DNA from 3 places in the Pseudoalteromonas lipolytica genome. Region 2 is predicted to be linked to each of the others. Evidence: predicted binding sites of a transcription regulator. Region 2 holds the regulator's gene; each other region holds the start of a gene.
The links. The regulator MetJ, encoded in region 2, represses methionine synthesis genes. The targets are predictions, from matches to a motif close to TAGACGTCTAGACGTCTA.

Region 1 (6,166 bases), 1.3 Mb from region 2:
CCAAACGACACGGCTGTTGATTGCGCCGACTTTTCAACAATGGTGGCATGGTGACCACTCAGTGCTGGCGCATCGGGAATTACTAAACGGCTTTCTTTGCCTTGTGGCAGCGATGTTAAATCTTTTAGCATCGCCGATTTTACATCGCTTGGAATCGCACCAATTAAACCTACAGTTAGTTTTGATTGTGTGAATTGCTTGTCGTAAAACGCTTTTACATCATCAAGCGTCAATGCTTCCAGATCAGATAAGTCACCATAGTTATAGCTTTCGTATGGGTGGCCTTTATACAGTTGATGATAAAGCACTTCTTTACCGAGCTCTTCATCGTTTGATGCTTTAAGCCCCGCTTTAATGCTATCGATAAGCTCTTTTTTCAGGCGTTTGAAGTCATCTTCTCTAAAACCTGGGTTGAGTAATTGTTCACTCACAAGCGCATACCACTGTGCCGCATTGTCTTTGTGTACACGACCGCGCAACGAAATCATCTCTTTATCGATTTGATACCCAAAGCTACCCGCGAGTGGGTATAACGCTTTTTGAATGTCTTTATAGCTCATCGTTTCTGAGCCACCTTTCGCAAGCATGGCTGCCGTTAATGCGGCGACGCCTTTTTTACCTGCTGGATCGGCCGCGGCACCGGTATTAAATAACCAGTTAACATCAACCAATGGTGAACTGTTGGTTTTATCGAGCACTTTAAAATGACGCTCTGTTGGCGCTTGTTCTGTACTTGCAACGGCTGCGTTTAGGTCAACTTCTTGCTCAAATCCTGCCACGTTATCTAAAGCCGACATCGTCACTGTAGTTCGGCTTGAATCAACAAAGTATTTATTCGCTATCGCTTTAATGTCTTCTGGGGTGATGCTATCGGCAGTCGCATAGAGCTGATTGATTACCTCTGGATCACGCTCAAAATGCATGTAGCTTGCAAGTGTCGAGGCGATTGATTGCGATGAATCAAGCCCATTGATAAAGCTGTATTTTAAATTTGATTTTAAGTCTGCCAGTTTTTGGGCATCAACAAGCTCAGTGCGTGCTTGTACATATGTGCGGTTAATGGCATCACGTGCTTTTGCAAGATCGGCTTCGTTTTCTACTTTTACAAAGACATGCAATAACCCCGGATCTTTTGTATCAGGATTATAAGTGAACATTTGACTTGCGATTTGCTTATCAACCACCAATTCTTGATAAAGCGCTGAGTTATTTGAGAAATAAAGCTGTGAGATTAAATCAAGTGCGGCGCGATCTTTTTGCGTTGGATCCCACGCAGTGCCTTTATACGATACAAGCAACCAATGGCCTGGTAAACCGTCATTCTGCTCATGTATATATTTTGGCGCTTGTTGCTTTGGCTCTACTGGAATATCTGCTTGGTAATCACCTTTTTTCCAGTTACCCCAATGTTTTTTCACCATTGCCATGGTTTCTTGAGGGTCGACATCACCAACAATGACCAACGATACATATTCTGGTTTATAAAATTTTGCGAAAAACTCTTTCCCGTAAGCCATTTGATCTGGCATGGCTTCAATGTCTTCAAAAAAGCCCATCGTGGTGTGTTTATAAGTATGTTTCTCAAATGCTTCGTTACGCACTGCTGAAAGCAATTTACGAATTGGACTGGCATTATTTTTTAAGTACTCACCTTTCACTGTTAAGGCTTCTGTACGGAACTGTTCTTCGCTGTACGTGAGGTTTTGAAAGATATCAGCTTCAATTTCAAGCACTTTATCAAGGTGCTCTTTTGAGAAGTTTAAATGATAGTTGGTGTAATCATTAGTAGTATACGCGCGGTTATCAACACCCGAGTTTTTTAAAATATCTGAATACACGTCTTGTGGGAATTTTTCTGAGCCTTTAAACATCATGTGCTCAAAAAAGTGAGCAAAGCCCGTTTTGCCTTCTTCTACTTCGTTACGAGAACCTACCGACACGGGAATTTGTAATGAAACAACATCGGGGTAATCCGTTTTTACCACCATGACACGAAGACCATTTTCTAGTTCTTCTAAAACGTAATCTTGGCTAAATACACGGTTATCTTCTTGGCTGACAACCTGTTCTATTTCGACTTCTTTAACCATATTTGATTGTGAATTCGTCGCACACCCGCTAAGAGCAAGCGTTACAGCAACACTGGTCGCTAATAATCTAAATGTCATAATGATCCTTTAATTTTACTTGTTAGTTATTTTTCTCATAATCAGTTGTGTTTGATTATGCATGAAAGTACTGGAAAATATGAGGGTCAAGGGCACAATTAATGTAAACAGGTGTGTCAATTTAAGATAACACCTCACCACCAACTTGAATTAAATTCATGCTCATTGAAAAACTTTCAACAGAAAAATCTATCTAGACGTCTAAATGGCTGCTATATTATTTCCCATAGACGCAGGCACGAGCTGGAATGAGGATTATGGCTTTATCACTACAAGAGAAAATTGAAGACACCAATCAGGGTGTATACCTGATTGGTACCACACCGCCTAAATCAGGCACTGATAAAGCCATGCTTGAAACCATTGCACAAAAATTATTGGGTCGCCTTCATGAAATTGAATACGATGGTGTCATTATCTACGACATTCAAGATGAGAGCAGCCGTACAGAAAAGCCGCGTCCGTTTCCATTTAAAGAAACCGTAGACCCACGTGAGTACAGCCATTTGTTGCGTAGCCTGTCTCATTTAGATGTTATTACTTACAAAAGTGTTGCTCAGCGCGGTGAAGCTGAATTTACCGATTGGCTACACGAAACACGTAATGAGTTTGATTTAAAAAATCTAGTCTTGGTAGGCAGCCCATCTTCGCATGGTGATATCAAACTAAGTTTACCGGATGCTTACAACACCCTTGCTAAGCAAGACAATGATGTGTTTCTTGGCGGTGTGACTATTGCTGAACGCCATGCAAGCAAACGTAACGAGCATGACCGTCTATTAGAAAAAACAGAGCAAGGTTGTAAGTTTTTTATTTCACAAGCCGTCTACAACGCACAAGCAACCATTGATTTAATCACTAGCTATGCACGTAGCTGCAAAGCGTTAGGCATCGCACCTAAGCGTATAATTTTAACGTTTACACCCTGTGGTGGTGAGAAAACGTTAGATTTTATGGAGTGGCTGGGTATCTCTGTACCGGAGGCAACAAAATGGCGCATGCTTGATTCTGCAAATCCATTGAGTGAGTCAGTACGCATTTGCCGTGAAAATCTTGACCTCATATTACAAAGCTGCGCACATTTAGCGGTGCCACTTGGTTTAAATATTGAGAGCTTAACAAACCGTAAAGAAGAAATTGATGCGTCAATTAATCTTTACCGCTTACTTAAAGCAACCATGGAATTAAACCTAGCCGAAAAACAAATCGCTTAAATAATGTGCGTGTTTATACCAATACGTTTAATTAACAGCGATTTTAAAACAAGAAAACGTGGTCGCTAGCAAAGAAAATGCGGGTAAGCATAACAGTTCATTAAACGCTTTTGTTCACCAAGCTAATGTACATACGACTTTATGCTATTAGCGTGTTGATTAGTGCTAATTTAGGCTCCCTTAAATTAGCACTGATACAGCTTAATCTATCGGCGCCTAGGATTTTTTTGCCCTAATATACGTTTTTTGTCACGAGAGCGTCGTGCCTTATTCGTGTTTTTTCGGACTTGTTTTGGCTCTTTTGTTAAATCAGGCTCGTACCCTGGCAGCCATTGTGGTGTTAAGCGTGTATCTAATAAAACATCAATTTCATCCAGTAACCATTGCTCATCAATACTCACCAATGACATGGCCAACCCAGTTTCACCCGCTCGTCCTGTCCGCCCTATACGGTGAACATAGTCCTCTGCAACATAGGGTAGTTCGTAGTTAATTACATACTTTAATGAGGCGATATCAAGGCCACGCGCCGCAACATCTGTAGCGACAAGTACTCGAGTGACACCCGTCTTAAAATTTTGCAGCGCTTTGTCTCGCGCCCCTTGGCTTTTATCGCCGTGAATAGACTCCGTTTTTAAGCCGTCCTTACACATTTCTTTTGCCAGACTATCGGCCGTTTGTTTAGTGCGGGTGAATATAAGTACTTGTTGCCAATTTTTCATGCCGATCATATGTGAAACGAGTTCGCGTTTACGATCCTCATCAACCGCATACACAATCTGTTCAACTTCAACAGCAGCCGAATTGCGTTTATCAACCTCAACTAACTTAGGATCATTCAACAACTGTTTACTTAGCTCAAAAATGCTGTCATCAAATGTGGCTGAAAAGAGTAAGGTTTGGCGCTGTTTTGGAACATGACGAAGAATACGCTTTATTTCATCAATGAACCCCATATCAAGCATGCGATCTGCTTCATCAAAAACAAGGGCACTAATGGCAGATAATTTAATGCTCCCTTTAATCACATGATCAAGTAATCGTCCCGGTGTAGCCACCACAACTTGCGCACCTTTAATGGCTTTAATTTGTGGGCCAATACTGGCGCCGCCATAAGCAAGCGCGGCTTTAATAGGTGTATTAGCTGCATAACGCTCAACACTGGCAAATACTTGCTGTGCAAGCTCTCGCGTTGGTGTCAGGATTAAAACTTTTACAGCCTCGGGCAGCGGCTCTTCACGCAATAAGTTATCAAGCAGTGGTAATACAAAGGCAGCTGTTTTACCCGTGCCTGTTTGTGCACTTCCCATAACATCAACCCCGGCTAAAATAAGCGGGATAGTTTGGCTTTGAATAGCCGTTGGGGTGTGATAATTCTCTGCTTGCAATGCTGAAAGGAGTTCAGGCGCAAGGTTTAACTCTGAAAAGCTGGTTACTGACATGATAGGGTGCACAATTACTGTAAAACGTCTATTGTACGCGCAACACTAAAAACAAAAAAGGCGCTAAAGCGCCTTTTCTTACAAGCGTTGCCGTTATGCAGGTTTAAGTGTTTCTTTGCGTTGATTATAAAACGCAATCAAATCATCCACGGTTGCTTGGCAGTATTCACGAATACCTGACACCACCATGTGCTTTTCGCCTGACCCGACTTTTTCACCCTTTTCTAATAAATCGAAACGTAAGGTGATTTTTCCTCGCTTACCTGTATAAGTGAAATCAGGCTCCGCGAATTGCAGCGCTGGTGACGTAATATCAAGTCGGTCTAAATTAATGAGCATTGACTCATAGATAACCATAGGTCGTGCTGGATTGATCATTACATCTTGCTTACCCATTAATGGAATGATCACATGCGGGAAAGTGGTACCAGAAAACTCAACGTAGTTTTTAATTAAGCTATTGATCAAATCTGGACATTGACTGACCGCCCCCTCACGTTTCACTTTAAGCATTACTTTATCGCCATCAGTGATATCAAATTCATCGGCGCCTTCTGGAAAAGAGAGCTTTGATGTCTCATCAACCATACCAGCAAAAGTGAATTCCATCTTTTCGCTGATCCCGTAACGGCTGAGTACAAGCGAAAAAAGTAAATCGCCAGGTACACAAAACTTTTTGGCATCTTTGTCGTGTAACGGATTAAAGTCATCTGCCACGGACTTAGCAAAACGACAACCTTGCTCACGAGTAATAGAGACGTAATCAGCATGTTGCTGATAAAATGGACTTAACATAATTGTTCACTGCTTAAACTGCTTATAACCTGCCTATACTACCAGAAAAATTTATAGGAGAGGTCGAATCTGTTAAATATAAGTCACACGCTCAGCGAGAGTTTAGCTACAATTACTAAAATGTTGGTTTTTATATCTAAAATGAACTTTGTATCAATTTGTACGCAACAGTTAACAAATGAACAACAATAGTGAACACTAAAGCAGCGCCAGAGCGTAATGAAAAGTTATTAATTTTAACTAAATATAAATTCAGATTCTATTTTAAAACAAGGCGCTAACTTAGAAGTCGCGACAAAAACACAAATAGGTCTGAAAGCGCTGGCAGTTCTTAGTGCTATTTGTGGCGGGAACGGTAAATAAGGTATGATGAACACGTTTTTTATCGTGTAATTGCCACTCATAGGCTGCATAATCATAATTATAATAAGCGGCATAAAAATGAGCTCTCATATTGAGATAGGTACGTTACACCAACGTTCAATGGTTAATATTACTTTGAAAAAAAGACTTTTAGAAAACAGGGGCTTGGTTAAATGATAAACCG
Region 2 (6,166 bases):
GCAACATTCACTAAGCCAACGGCTGCTTTCGCTTTACCATCAACGAGCGTAATTGCACCGGTGTAGCGAACAACTTTATTTTCGGCCTGTGCAATGGCAGCCTTTTCTTCGATGAATGCATCAAGCAAATGCCTGTTCGCAAGGAAGTCTTGCCAACTTCCTGTTGCCAGTTCTTCAGGCATCAATGGCGTTAATGCAATGTCATCAAGCTCTAAATCTAACCCTAAATCGCGGGCTAAAATAAGTAACTTGCGCTGCATATCTCGGCCAGATAAATCTTCACGCGGGTCAGGTTCGGTGTAGCCCATTTGCTGCGCTTGTAGCACAAGTTCAGTAAACGGAACGTTACCATCATAGCAACTGCACAACCACGACAGCGTCCCCGAAAAAACCCCTTCTATACGATGAATACTATCACCACTATTTTGTAAGTCTGCCAATGCAAAGTTAATTGGTAAGCCGGCCCCTACACTGGTGTTATAACGCCACAACAAATTACGCTCAGCTAAATTAGAGCGCAATGTTTGATACCAATCATTTGCCGCTGTGCCTGCATATTTATTGGCACTAATTAAATGACAATTAAGCTCAACGAGTGCTGGGTATAATTGGCTAAACGCTTCACTGGCGGTGATATCAATCACCACTTTGTGTTCGTAATCAAGTTCGCTAATACGTGTTAGCAGTGTTTCTTTATCGTAGTGTTGGGCTTCACTTTGCCACTGCGCTTGCCACGTTTCTGTGTTCAAGCCACTGGCACTAAATAGCATTTGTTTTGAGCGTAATAATGCCACGACTTTAATCTGGTAATGAGCTGATAACCTAACAAACTGAGCCTGTAACTGTGATAGAAAGACTTCACCAACATTACCCAGCCCAGCCACGATAATAGCCAGTTCTTGACCCTTGTTGACCAATTTATCATGCAACAGGGTCAGTACATCGCTGTCTATAGCTTGATCGTTTAGTAGCAACACATACTGCTGATCTTGTTGTACAAAGCGTGGATGAATACTTTGCTCTTTAAGGAGCGAAATTGCTTGTTCAGCTAACTGGCTCACATCGCTACTTGGTGCCACAACCGCGCAGCCGCTTAAATTAGATTCAACAATATTAGCCCGCCCAGCAAGGTGACTCACCACTTGATGAGTACTGTGCCCTGGTACCAGCAAATAGGTATCACCTTCTTTCACAAAATGATGCAAACTGTGCTGAATTAGCTGACTCAGCTCCCCCACTTCACCTGTGCTTAGCGTATCAACACGCAGTAAATCGATATTATCTAAGGTCGTAATAAAACGCTTCGCCTTGCTATACCCTTCTTTTACAACCTCAGTTGGGCTGGCATCACAATCAAAGCTACTTCTTACAACAAGTTTAATGTCGCTGTCTTTAAGCGGTGATAAGGTTTTTGCATGTAAAACAGGGTTACCTAAGCGAGCCAATAAATTAGCTTGCTCTCGGCACACTTTTGCGTATTTAACGGCGTTTTTCACCTTACGAGGGTCTGTACTGAATACACCTTGGGTATCAGTCCAAATAGACACTTGCTTGGCAAAGGTATAGCTTGCTAACAAGGTCGCACTGTAGTCACTGCCATTACGACCCAGTGTTACCGTCTTACCCTGACAATCTGCAGCGATAAAGCCTGTCACCACATTGATCTTTACTTTACTGATCGCATCGGTGCATTGCTGTTGATTCTTTTGATGCAATAGTTGGCCATCATTTAATGTAAATAACTGCCGTGCATCCACATCCTGTGCTGCCACACCCAGCTGATTTAGATAGCCCGCTAATAAACGCGCAGACCATACTTCTCCATGTGCTAGCAACACGGCTTCTTGTAGTTGCTGTTTAGCAATAAGTATATTTAATAGCGCCAGCTCATCTTTTAATTGTGCCAATGCCTGCTGCTTGTTTTTTGCTACTAACAGCTGCTCTATTAAGGCGCGCTGATTATTATCAATCAGCAATAAAATATCACTAACCGCTTGGTTATCTTGCTGTTGATAACTTTGCCAAAGTTTTACCAAGGTGTCGGTTGTTTTGCCCGATGCAGACACCACCACACAATCACCTTGCTGCGTATTTGCTAAAACAATATTTGCCACAGCATGATAACGCTCTGCAGAGCTTAAGCTTGAGCCACCAAATTTATGAACAATATTTACCATTTTTCTACCACAATGCCGTATGTGCTGGCGTTAACTTAAAAGTGCTGCTTTGTTGCGTATTGGCTTGCGTGTGCGTTTGCTTCGCGTTGCTCTGAGTGGCTTGCTGCCCCTGACCTGGTTTAACTAAATTGAAAACACGGTCTAAATCGGCAATTAAATCTTTTACATCCTCAATGCCAACAGAGATACGAATTAACGTATCACCCACCCCTGCTTCTAAGCGAGCTTTTGCCTCCATTCCAGCATGAGTCATGGTCGCAGGGTGACAAATTAAACTCTCAACGCCCCCCAATGATTCGGCTAAGCTAAACTCTTTAAGGCCTGTTAGAAAAGCCGCAGCATCATTAATGTCGCCTTTAATATCAAAACTCACCATGCCACCAAAACCGCGTTGCTGTGCTTTAGCGAGCGCATGCTGAGGATGAGAAGCGAGACCGGGATAATATACTTGGCTCACAAACGGTGAATCTTCTAAATATTCTGCAATTGCAAACGCATTCTCTTGGTGCTGTTTTAAACGCACATTTAAAGTGCGTAAACCACGCAGAGTAAGATAACTATCAAACGGTGCACCCGTAATACCAATATTATTTGCCCACCAAGCCAGTTCATCACCCAACTCTTGCGTTGCTGCAATAACAGCACCGCCAACCACATCAGAGTGACCGTTAATGTATTTAGTCGTTGAATGCACGACTATATCAACACCAAACTCAATCGGGTTTTGCAAGGCCGGCGATAAAAACGTGTTATCAGCCGCAACAAGTGCACCGGATTGTTTAGCAATGGCGGTAATCGCTTTAATATCTGTTAGGCGTAAAATGGGGTTACTGGGTGTTTCAATCCAGATCAGTTTAGGTTTTATCGCTAAGATTTCTTGGTGATTTTCAGCTTTTGTTAAATCAAGCACTTTTAGTTTCAGTAAACCGCGCTTCTCTAATGAGGTAAATAAACGATAGCTACCGCCGTAACAGTCATGTGGAATAACCAAGGTATCATCGCTATTCAAAAGCTGTGTCGTTAAGTGAACAGCCGCCATGCCTGTCGCAGTAATAATGCCTTTAGCTCCGCCCTCTAGTTCAGCGAGTGTTTCGGCTAAAATATCACGGTTAGGGTTACCACTGCGGCCATAGTCATATTGGCGCTTAGTATCAAAATCAGCGAACGAATAAGTGGTTGATAAGTAAATTGGTGGAACGACTGCACCGTGGTGTTTATCGGCTTCAATGCCATGACGAACAGCAATCGTCGCTTTATTTTTTTCACTCATTTCATCACCTACTTAGAATTGGATGTTTAGACGTCTAAAAGGTTAGATGATCAAATATGAGAAGTCAAAGCATTTATCGCCATTACATAGAAGTTTATACATTTACACGACTAGATGGCTAAATAACTAGTATTTGACTATCTTTTTTAAAGCGATAGAATTTCCGCATCTTGCGCTGTGGATAAGGCGTAAACAACTGACAACCGAGGCAACGAAACAACTTATGGCTAAATGGAACGGTGAATACATTCACCCATATGCAGAACACGGTAAAAAATCAGAGCAAGTAAAAAAAATTACCGTATCAATTCCGCTGAACGTATTAAAAGTATTAACTGATGAGCGCACGCGTCGTCAGATTAATAATCTTCGTCATGCCACTAACAGTGAGCTACTGTGCGAAGCCTTTTTACACGCTTTTACAGGTCAACCATTACCGAATGATGACGACCTTCGTAAAGATAACCCTGAAAAAGTACCTGAAGAAGTAAAAAGAATTATGCAAGAAATGGGGTTAGATATCCCCGTACTTGATTCAGAGTAAATATTTCGGCCACCGGATCGTAGCCGATTTCTCAGACATAAAAAAACTCAGCCTTGGCTGAGTTTTTTATTTGCAGTTAGTTATACCTACCCGCTTAATCAAACGAATAGGTACCTAATTATTTAACGCATGTAGTTTTCTGGCATGTCAATTTGCGCCACACCAGACTCAACGGCTGCTTCTGCAACAGCACGTGCAATACGTGGTAATAAGCGTGGGTCCATTGGTTTTGGAATAATGTACTCAGCACCAAACTCAAGTGAATCAACACCCGACGCCTTAAGCACTTCGTTAGGCACAGGCTCTTTCGCAATACTACGAATAGCATGCACCGCTGCAATTTTCATTTCATCATTGATTGATGTCGCACGCACATCAAGCGCACCGCGGAAAATGAATGGGAAACACAATACATTATTAACCTGATTAGGGTAATCAGAACGCCCTGTTGCCATAATTAAATCATTACGTGCACCGTGTGCAACAGCTGGCGCGATTTCTGGATCAGGGTTTGAACATGCAAAAACCACCGGCTTATCTGCCATCAGTTTTAAATCTTCAGCGGTTAATAAGTTAGGGCCAGATACACCAACAAATACATCAGCATCGGCTATCACATCTTGCAAAGTGCGCTTATCGGTATTGTTAGCAAATAGCAATTTATACTCGTTTAAGTCATCTCGACGTGTATGGATCACGCCTTTGCGGTCAAGCATATAAATGTGCTCACGCAATGCACCACATTTAATAAGTAGTTCCATACATGCAACCGCTGCTGCACCGGCACCTAAACACACGATAATCGCGTCTTCGATATCTTTACCCTGTACTTCAAGCGCATTTAGCATGCCTGCTGCTGTTACGATTGCAGTACCATGTTGGTCATCGTGGAAAACAGGGATGCTACAACGCTCAATAAGCGCTTTTTCAATTTCGAAACACTCTGGCGCTTTAATATCTTCTAGGTTGATACCACCAAACGTATCGGCAATATTTGCAACAGTATTAATGAAGTCTTCTGTCGTGCGGTGTTTTACTTCGATATCTATCGAGTCTAAACCTGCAAAGCGTTTAAATAAAAGTGCTTTACCTTCCATCACAGGTTTTGATGCAAGCGGACCTAAATTGCCTAAGCCTAAAATTGCGGTACCGTTTGAAATAACCGCAACAATATTACCTTTGCCGGTGTATTTATAGGCATTTGCTGGATCGGCTGCTATCTCACGGACGGGCTCTGCGACACCTGGACTATATGCTAGAGCGAGATCATTAACCGTTTCTGCTGGTTTAGTTAGTTCTACACTAATTTTACCTGGAACGGGGTGAGCGTGGTAATGTAATGCTTGTTCACGAAAATCTGACATAACGCGATAGTATCCTGCAATAAGTTAAAAAGTGAGAGGGCTTGCATCTGTACGATACCTGTAATATATAAAAATTCCAAGTATTATCAGGTCTATCCTGTTATATGCTATATCGCTTAATTTTAAAGGATTTCCCAACAATTTCTGCACATAGTTTTAATTCACAACAGATAAAAATTCATCTATTTGTGGCCATTTAAGCACCTGTTTTTGTATTTTATAGGCACGAACACAGCAAATAACCGAAACTTAGCAAAATGAGCAACTTTAACGAACTTAACAGCATTTATAGGTGAAGTTCATATAAATTGTTACTTTTTACAACTTTTGGAATCATTTATATCATTCAAAATATAGCGAAGGGATCACTATTTGTCTGCATTATTAGCGATATATTGGGCATAACAAGCAGAAATAGTTATGCACATAAAGCGTGTAGGCATGGGATATAAAAAAGAATGGTTCTGAATTTCAGGCATAAAAAAAGCACCCAAAGGGTGCTTCTTTCAACTAAACAGCAGATATTACTTCTTGCTGCTAAGTGCACCGAAGCGCTTGTTGAAACGATCAACACGGCCGCCAGTGTCTAAAATCTTTTGCTTACCAGTGTAAAACGGGTGACACTCAGAACATACGTCTAAGTGGATGTCTTTACATAAAGTAGAGCTAGTTTCGAATTTGTTACCACATGAACAAGTTGCAGTGATAGCTTCGTACTTAGGGTGAATACCTTCTTTCATAGGAACCTCTAGTTAAGGCCGCATCGCTCTCCAAACCCGAAGTCTGGCACCATACGTCGTTAATACAATTA
Region 3 (6,166 bases), 1.2 Mb from region 2:
CATACTTACAAGCAGCAAGAAGGTATAAAGGTCACGTATCAAAAACATGACAGTGGCATTATCGAAATTAATGCATCTGTGGTTGTTGAAGATACCAAGGCAGATGACTTTATGGCCTTACTTAGCGATACCGACAACGCGCCAAATTGGCTCGAAAATGTTCAAAGTGTAACCTTAATAGAGCGGCTTAGCCCCGCAGAGACGCTCGTTTATACGCGCTTTAACTCGCCTTGGCCGGTTTCTGATCGTGATTTAGTGAGCTACTCTTGCTATCACACCTTAAGCGATAATAAAACCGAGCTTAAAATTACCAGCCAGCCCTACGTTAAACCTTTGGTAAAAGGGGTGGTGCGTATTAAAGAGCTCGCCGCTTATTGGCGCTTAGAGCAACAGCAAAATAACTTATTGATTACTCACCAAGCGTATGCAGACCCAAGCGGTGCTATTCCGCATTGGTTAAGTAATAAAGTATCTTTAAAAAGTGTGTTTAAGTCATTACAAGCATTGCGTGAACAGCTAAAAAAGAATGCGTTTTCACGGACAAATCCCCCAAGTGTGCCAGGAAAGTGCTTATCTTAGTAAAGCGAAGATGACATTTTAGGTATTTATGAATATTATCTGCGAAGTTTATTCGTACTAGGAACAGCATGAAAGAACCCAAAATCCCCTTGGTCAATAAACCCAACGGCATTGGTATTGGACGTATTTTAAAAGCCACAAGGTGCTCAATTAAAGGTTTTAAGGCCGCATTTAAAGAAGAGTCAGCTTTTCGCTCAGAAATTTATTTAGGGGTGTGTTTATTACCGTTATCGGTTTTTCTGGCGCAGTCACTGACTCATTGGCTCGTGTTGTTTATTCCGTATTTATTACTGTTGATTGTTGAACTACTCAATTCGGCCATCGAAGCGCTGACTGACAGAGTGGGGATTGAATATCATGTACTGTCTGGGCGCGCAAAGGATATGGCCTCGGCAGCGGTGACCTTGTCATTGGTTATTTTAGCACTGGTTTGGCTGGTGGCGATGTATGAAAAGATAATGACGTTACTGTAATTAATACCAATCGCAATAATACTTAATCATTTTGAGTGATGAAACCAGTCGCTATCTGCGTTAATAATATCTGATTTACGACTGCATGGATGCAGGAGGTAGAGCAATGCAGGAGCAATTGCAGAGAACAACTAAATAACTAAATTTTTGCCTTGTTATCAACGCGGTTTTATTGCCTTAAAGTAGATCCCTTAATTAAGCGCAATGGTATAAAAATTTAGAGTAAAAAATTAAACACAAAAAAAGCGCCAAAATGGCGCTTTTTCAGTCTGTATACCCTATTACAGGCCAGCAGCTGCGCGAAGTGCGTCTGCTTTGTCTGTACGCTCCCAAGGGAACTCTTCACGACCGAAGTGACCATAAGCGGCAGTCGGTTGATAGATAGGACGCTCAAGATCAAGCATTTGGATTAAGCCGTAAGGGCGTAGGTCGAAGTGCTCACGCACTAATTCGATTAGACGTGCTTCTTCTAATTTACCTGTACCAAATGTCTCGATGCTGATAGATGTTGGCTCTGCAACACCGATAGCGTAAGAAACTTGAAGTTCACACTTGTCAGCAAGACCCGCAGCAACCATGTTTTTAGCAACGTAACGTGCCGCGTATGCAGCGCTACGGTCAACTTTTGATGGATCTTTACCTGAGAAAGCACCACCACCGTGACGCGCCATACCACCGTATGTATCAACGATGATTTTACGGCCAGTCAGACCACAGTCACCCATTGGACCACCGATAACGAAACGGCCAGTTGGGTTGATGAAGAATTTCGTTGCGCTAGAGATAAGCTCTGCTGGAAGAACCGGCTTAATGATGGTTTCCATTACCGCTTCTACTAGGTCGTTTTGTGAGATTGAATCACAGTGTTGCGTTGAAAGAACAACAGCATCAATACCTACCGGCTTACCATTTTCATATGCAAATGTTACTTGTGATTTTGCATCTGGGCGTAACCAGTTAAGCTCACCGCTTTTACGAACTTGCGCTTGACGCTGAACTAAACGGTGTGAATACGTGATTGGTGCAGGCATTAAAACGTCTGTTTCGTTACATGCATAACCAAACATTAAACCTTGGTCACCCGCGCCTTGGTCTTCTGGACGTGCACGGTCAACACCTTGGTTGATGTCTGGAGATTGTTTACCGATAGTGTTTAGGATTGCGCACGAGTCAGCATCAAAACCCATGTCTGAATGCGTGTAACCGATTTCACGTACAGTTTTACGTGTAATTTCTTCGATATCAACCCACGCGCTAGTAGTGATTTCACCACCCACCATAACCATACCAGTTTTAACGTAAGTCTCACATGCAACACGGGCATGAGAATCTTGCTCTAAGATAGCATCTAGAACCGCGTCAGAGATTTGGTCCGCGATTTTATCCGGATGACCTTCAGATACAGATTCAGAAGTAAATAAATGTTTTGCCATTGTATTTCTGCTCACAAATATTGCGCTTCACTAACGTCGGTAATAGCGCTAAAAAATTAAGGGGCGTATTTTATCTAAAACAATTATGTTTGCATAGTTATTTTACGCCTAGACGTCTATTTTAAATTACTAATAACATTTCGTTCTTAATAAACAGTGGTAATAGACCCATTTAATACGGATTTTTAATTGCACTGCACCCATACAATAAGTAAGAATGGGGCTTAACAAACAACCAGCGCAAATACATTAAAGGTAGGAGAATTCATGCCATCTCGCAAAGAACTTGCAAATGCTATTCGCGTCTTATCAATGGACGCAGTACAACAGGCCAACTCTGGCCACCCTGGAGCCCCTATGGGCATGGCAGATATCGCAGAAGTACTATGGCGCGATTATCTAAAGCACAACCCGACGAACCCAGAGTGGGCAGACCGTGATCGCTTTATTCTTTCAAATGGCCACGGTTCGATGCTGATTTATTCTCTACTACATTTAAGTGGTTACGACTTACCACTTGAAGAAATTAAAAACTTCCGTCAAATGCATTCAAAAACACCAGGGCATCCAGAGTATGGCTATGCACCAGGTATTGAGACCACTACGGGCCCATTAGGCCAAGGGATCACAAATGCGGTAGGTATGGCAATTGCTGAAAAAGCGCTTGCTGCTCAATTTAACCGTGAAGGCCACGACATCGTTGATCACTTTACCTACGCGTTTATGGGTGATGGCTGTTTAATGGAAGGTATCTCTCACGAAGCCTGTTCATTAGCGGGCACATTAGGCCTGGGTAAACTTGTTGCGTTTTGGGATGACAATGGCATCTCTATCGACGGTGAAGTAGAAGGTTGGTTCAGCGACGACACACCTGCACGTTTTAAAGCATATGGCTGGCACGTGGTGAGTGATGTTGATGGCCATAACCCAGAGGCCATCCGCGCAGCAATAGAAGAAGCACGTAGTATTACCGACAAGCCATCATTAATTTGTTGTAAAACAGTGATTGGTTACGGTTCACCTAATAAGTCGGGTAGTCATGACTGTCATGGTGCTCCACTTGGTCATGATGAGATCAAAGCGGCACGTGAATTCTTAGGCTGGACAGGCGAAGCATTTGAAATCCCCGCTGATATCTACAGCGAATGGGACGCAAAAGAAAAGGGCCAACAGCTAGAATCAAACTGGGACGAAAAGTTTGCGGCATACGCAAATGCACACCCAGAGCTAGCAGCAGAATTTAAGCGTCGTACAAATGGCGAATTGCCAGCAGATTGGGCTGAAAAGTCACAAGCGTACATCGAAGAGCTGCAAGCAAACCCTGCAAACCCTGCAACACGTAAAGCTTCACAAAATGCACTGAATGCATTTGGTCCATTATTACCAGAGTTTATGGGCGGCTCAGCTGACCTTGCTGGTTCAAATTTAACAATTTGGGATGGTTCAAAAGGCGTAACAGCAGACGACGCAAGCGGTAACTACATCTACTACGGTGTACGTGAGTTTGGTATGTCGGCAATTATGAATGGTATTGCACTGCACAAAGGCTTTATTCCTTACGGCGCAACATTCTTAATGTTTATGGAATACGCGCGTAATGCGGTACGCATGGCTGCATTAATGAAGCAACCAAGCATTTTTGTATACACGCACGATTCAATTGGTCTGGGTGAAGATGGCCCTACGCACCAACCAGTAGAGCAAATTGCAAGCATGCGTTTAACGCCTAACCTTGTTAACTGGCGTCCGTGTGACCAAGTTGAGTCTGCAATTGCATGGCAACAAGCGATTGAGCGTAAAGATGGCCCAACGTCATTGATCTTCACACGTCAAGGTCTTGAGCAACAAACGCGTACTGCACAACAGTTAAGCGATGTGAAAAAAGGTGGTTACGTACTGAGTTGCGATGGTGAGCCTGAGCTTATCCTTATTGCAACGGGCTCAGAAGTACAGCTTGCACAAGACGCCGCTGCAGAGCTTCGTTCACAAGGCAAAAAAGTACGTGTGGTTTCTATGCCTTCAACTGACTTGTTTGATGAGCAAGACGCAGCCTACAAAGAAAGCGTATTACCAGCAAGCGTAACACGCCGCGTAGCTATCGAAGCGGGCATTACAGACTACTGGTACAAATACGTAGGCCTAAATGGCGCAGTAGTAGGTATGACGACATTTGGTGAGTCAGCACCTGCTGGTGAGTTATTCAAGCACTTTGGTTTCACGGTTGAAAACATCGTAAACAAAGCAAACGCTTTGTTCTAAGCTTTAGTCGCTAAAATTTAAAAGCCCGCGCGGTCTTAGCACTGCGCGGGCTTTTTTATGGATTTTTGCTGCCAGTCAAAAGATTCGATACATACCCGACAGATCAGCAATAATTATCACTGCTACTTGGGTACTTAATACCGTAGGGGGCGTTATTAGTGTTTTGGTGAACACATAGGCACTCTCTTTGTTTTTTTAATTGCTCAGTGTATAAAAGATAATAAAAAATCAGCTCACATATAGAGGTTAATTGAATAATCTTCAGTTGCTGCTTACTTAAAATTCGGGCAGGCTGAAATAAAGAAGATTATAAAACATAACAGGAGTGAGTATGACTCAGTTTGACAGTGTAAGTGTTGTAAAAAAAGCGAATGTCTATTTTGATGGTAAAGTTTCGAGCCGTGTTGTACTTTTTGCCGATGGCAGTACTAAAACATTAGGTTTTATGCAACCAGGAGAATTTGAGTTTGGCACAAATCAAAAAGAGCACATGGAGTTACTTGCGGGAGAGTGGCAAGTGTTACTGCCAGGCGAAACTGAGTGGCAAGCCATGAAGGCTGGAGATTCGTTTAATGTAGACGCCAATGTTACCTTTCGCGTAAAGGTAACTGACTTTGCTGATTATTGTTGCTCGTACACTTAATGAGCAGTTGATAACCTTTCTATAAAGCCCGTGTAATACGGGCTTTTGCATATTTTATCCGCAGAGCATGATCTAAATCATGTGTGGTTACAATCAATTACTAATTATCTTTGATTTTCGCTTGTGTTAATTCAAATCGCCCCCAATACTAACTATGAGGTAACAAGAAAAAAGGATACCCTATGAAGATTAATATTTCTGGTCATCATGTTGACGTTACTGAGGCTGTTAGAGCTCATATCAACGAGAAATTCTCAAAAATTGCTAGCCATTTTCCATCGTTAATATCTCTCGATATTATTCTTTCAAAAGAACATCACAAGTATCAAGCTGAGATCAGCACTATTTATGAAGGTGCACGTTTATCAGTTAAAGGAGAAGATGAAGTGATGTACCCAGCACTTGCAAATGCAGCTAAAAAACTCGATGCATCGCTAAAACATCGTAAAGGGCAAATGAAAGCTAAACTACATGAAAAACCGGTGAGCACAACGCCGGAAATCGCCCATGAGATTATTCAAGAAATGAATTTAAGCTAATAAATTAGACGCTAAGTGTTAGCCACAAAAATTTAGCGCAAAACCTCGAACAAGAGAAAGCCAAACATAAATATGTTTGGCTTTTTTGGTTTTATAAACTGACAACTTAATCTTAGAACTCAGAAGCGAGGAGTGTCTTCCAATCTCATCTAAAACGCTGTAAGTTGCTTGTAACTAAGAATAAAACACATAAAGCATATGCAATCAGCAGTATCACATTGGCAATCTAAACTTAATGCA

Region 1: a site for MetJ is predicted at 2,363-2,380, ahead of D0907_RS03915 (methylenetetrahydrofolate reductase). Genes of this name have one in related genera too.
Region 3: a site for MetJ is predicted at 2,587-2,604, ahead of metK (methionine adenosyltransferase). Genes of this name have one in related genera too.

The regions. Positions count from the first base shown of each region.
Region 1 covers NZ_CP032090.1:848,947-855,112, reverse strand. Annotated here, with positions in the region: gene D0907_RS03920 (M16 family metallopeptidase) at 1-2,168, opposite strand, end outside; gene D0907_RS03915 (methylenetetrahydrofolate reductase) at 2,426-3,382, shown strand; gene D0907_RS03910 (DEAD/DEAH box helicase) at 3,589-4,824, opposite strand; gene D0907_RS03905 (DUF3581 domain-containing protein) at 4,918-5,619, opposite strand; gene D0907_RS03900 (DUF3019 domain-containing protein) at 6,156-6,166, shown strand, end outside.
Region 2 covers NZ_CP032090.1:3,229,091-3,235,256, forward strand. Annotated here, with positions in the region: gene metL (bifunctional aspartate kinase/homoserine dehydrogenase II) at 1-2,177, opposite strand, end outside; gene metB (cystathionine gamma-synthase) at 2,182-3,447, opposite strand; gene metJ (met regulon transcriptional regulator MetJ) at 3,671-3,991, shown strand; gene D0907_RS14550 (malic enzyme-like NAD(P)-binding protein) at 4,114-5,355, opposite strand; gene rpmE (50S ribosomal protein L31) at 5,880-6,095, opposite strand.
Region 3 covers NZ_CP032090.1:741,466-747,631, forward strand. Annotated here, with positions in the region: gene D0907_RS03470 (START domain-containing protein) at 1-579, shown strand, start outside; gene D0907_RS03475 (diacylglycerol kinase) at 648-1,052, shown strand; gene metK (methionine adenosyltransferase) at 1,334-2,485, opposite strand; gene tkt (transketolase) at 2,753-4,744, shown strand; gene ppnP (pyrimidine/purine nucleoside phosphorylase) at 5,076-5,387, shown strand; gene hpf (ribosome hibernation-promoting factor, HPF/YfiA family) at 5,570-5,926, shown strand.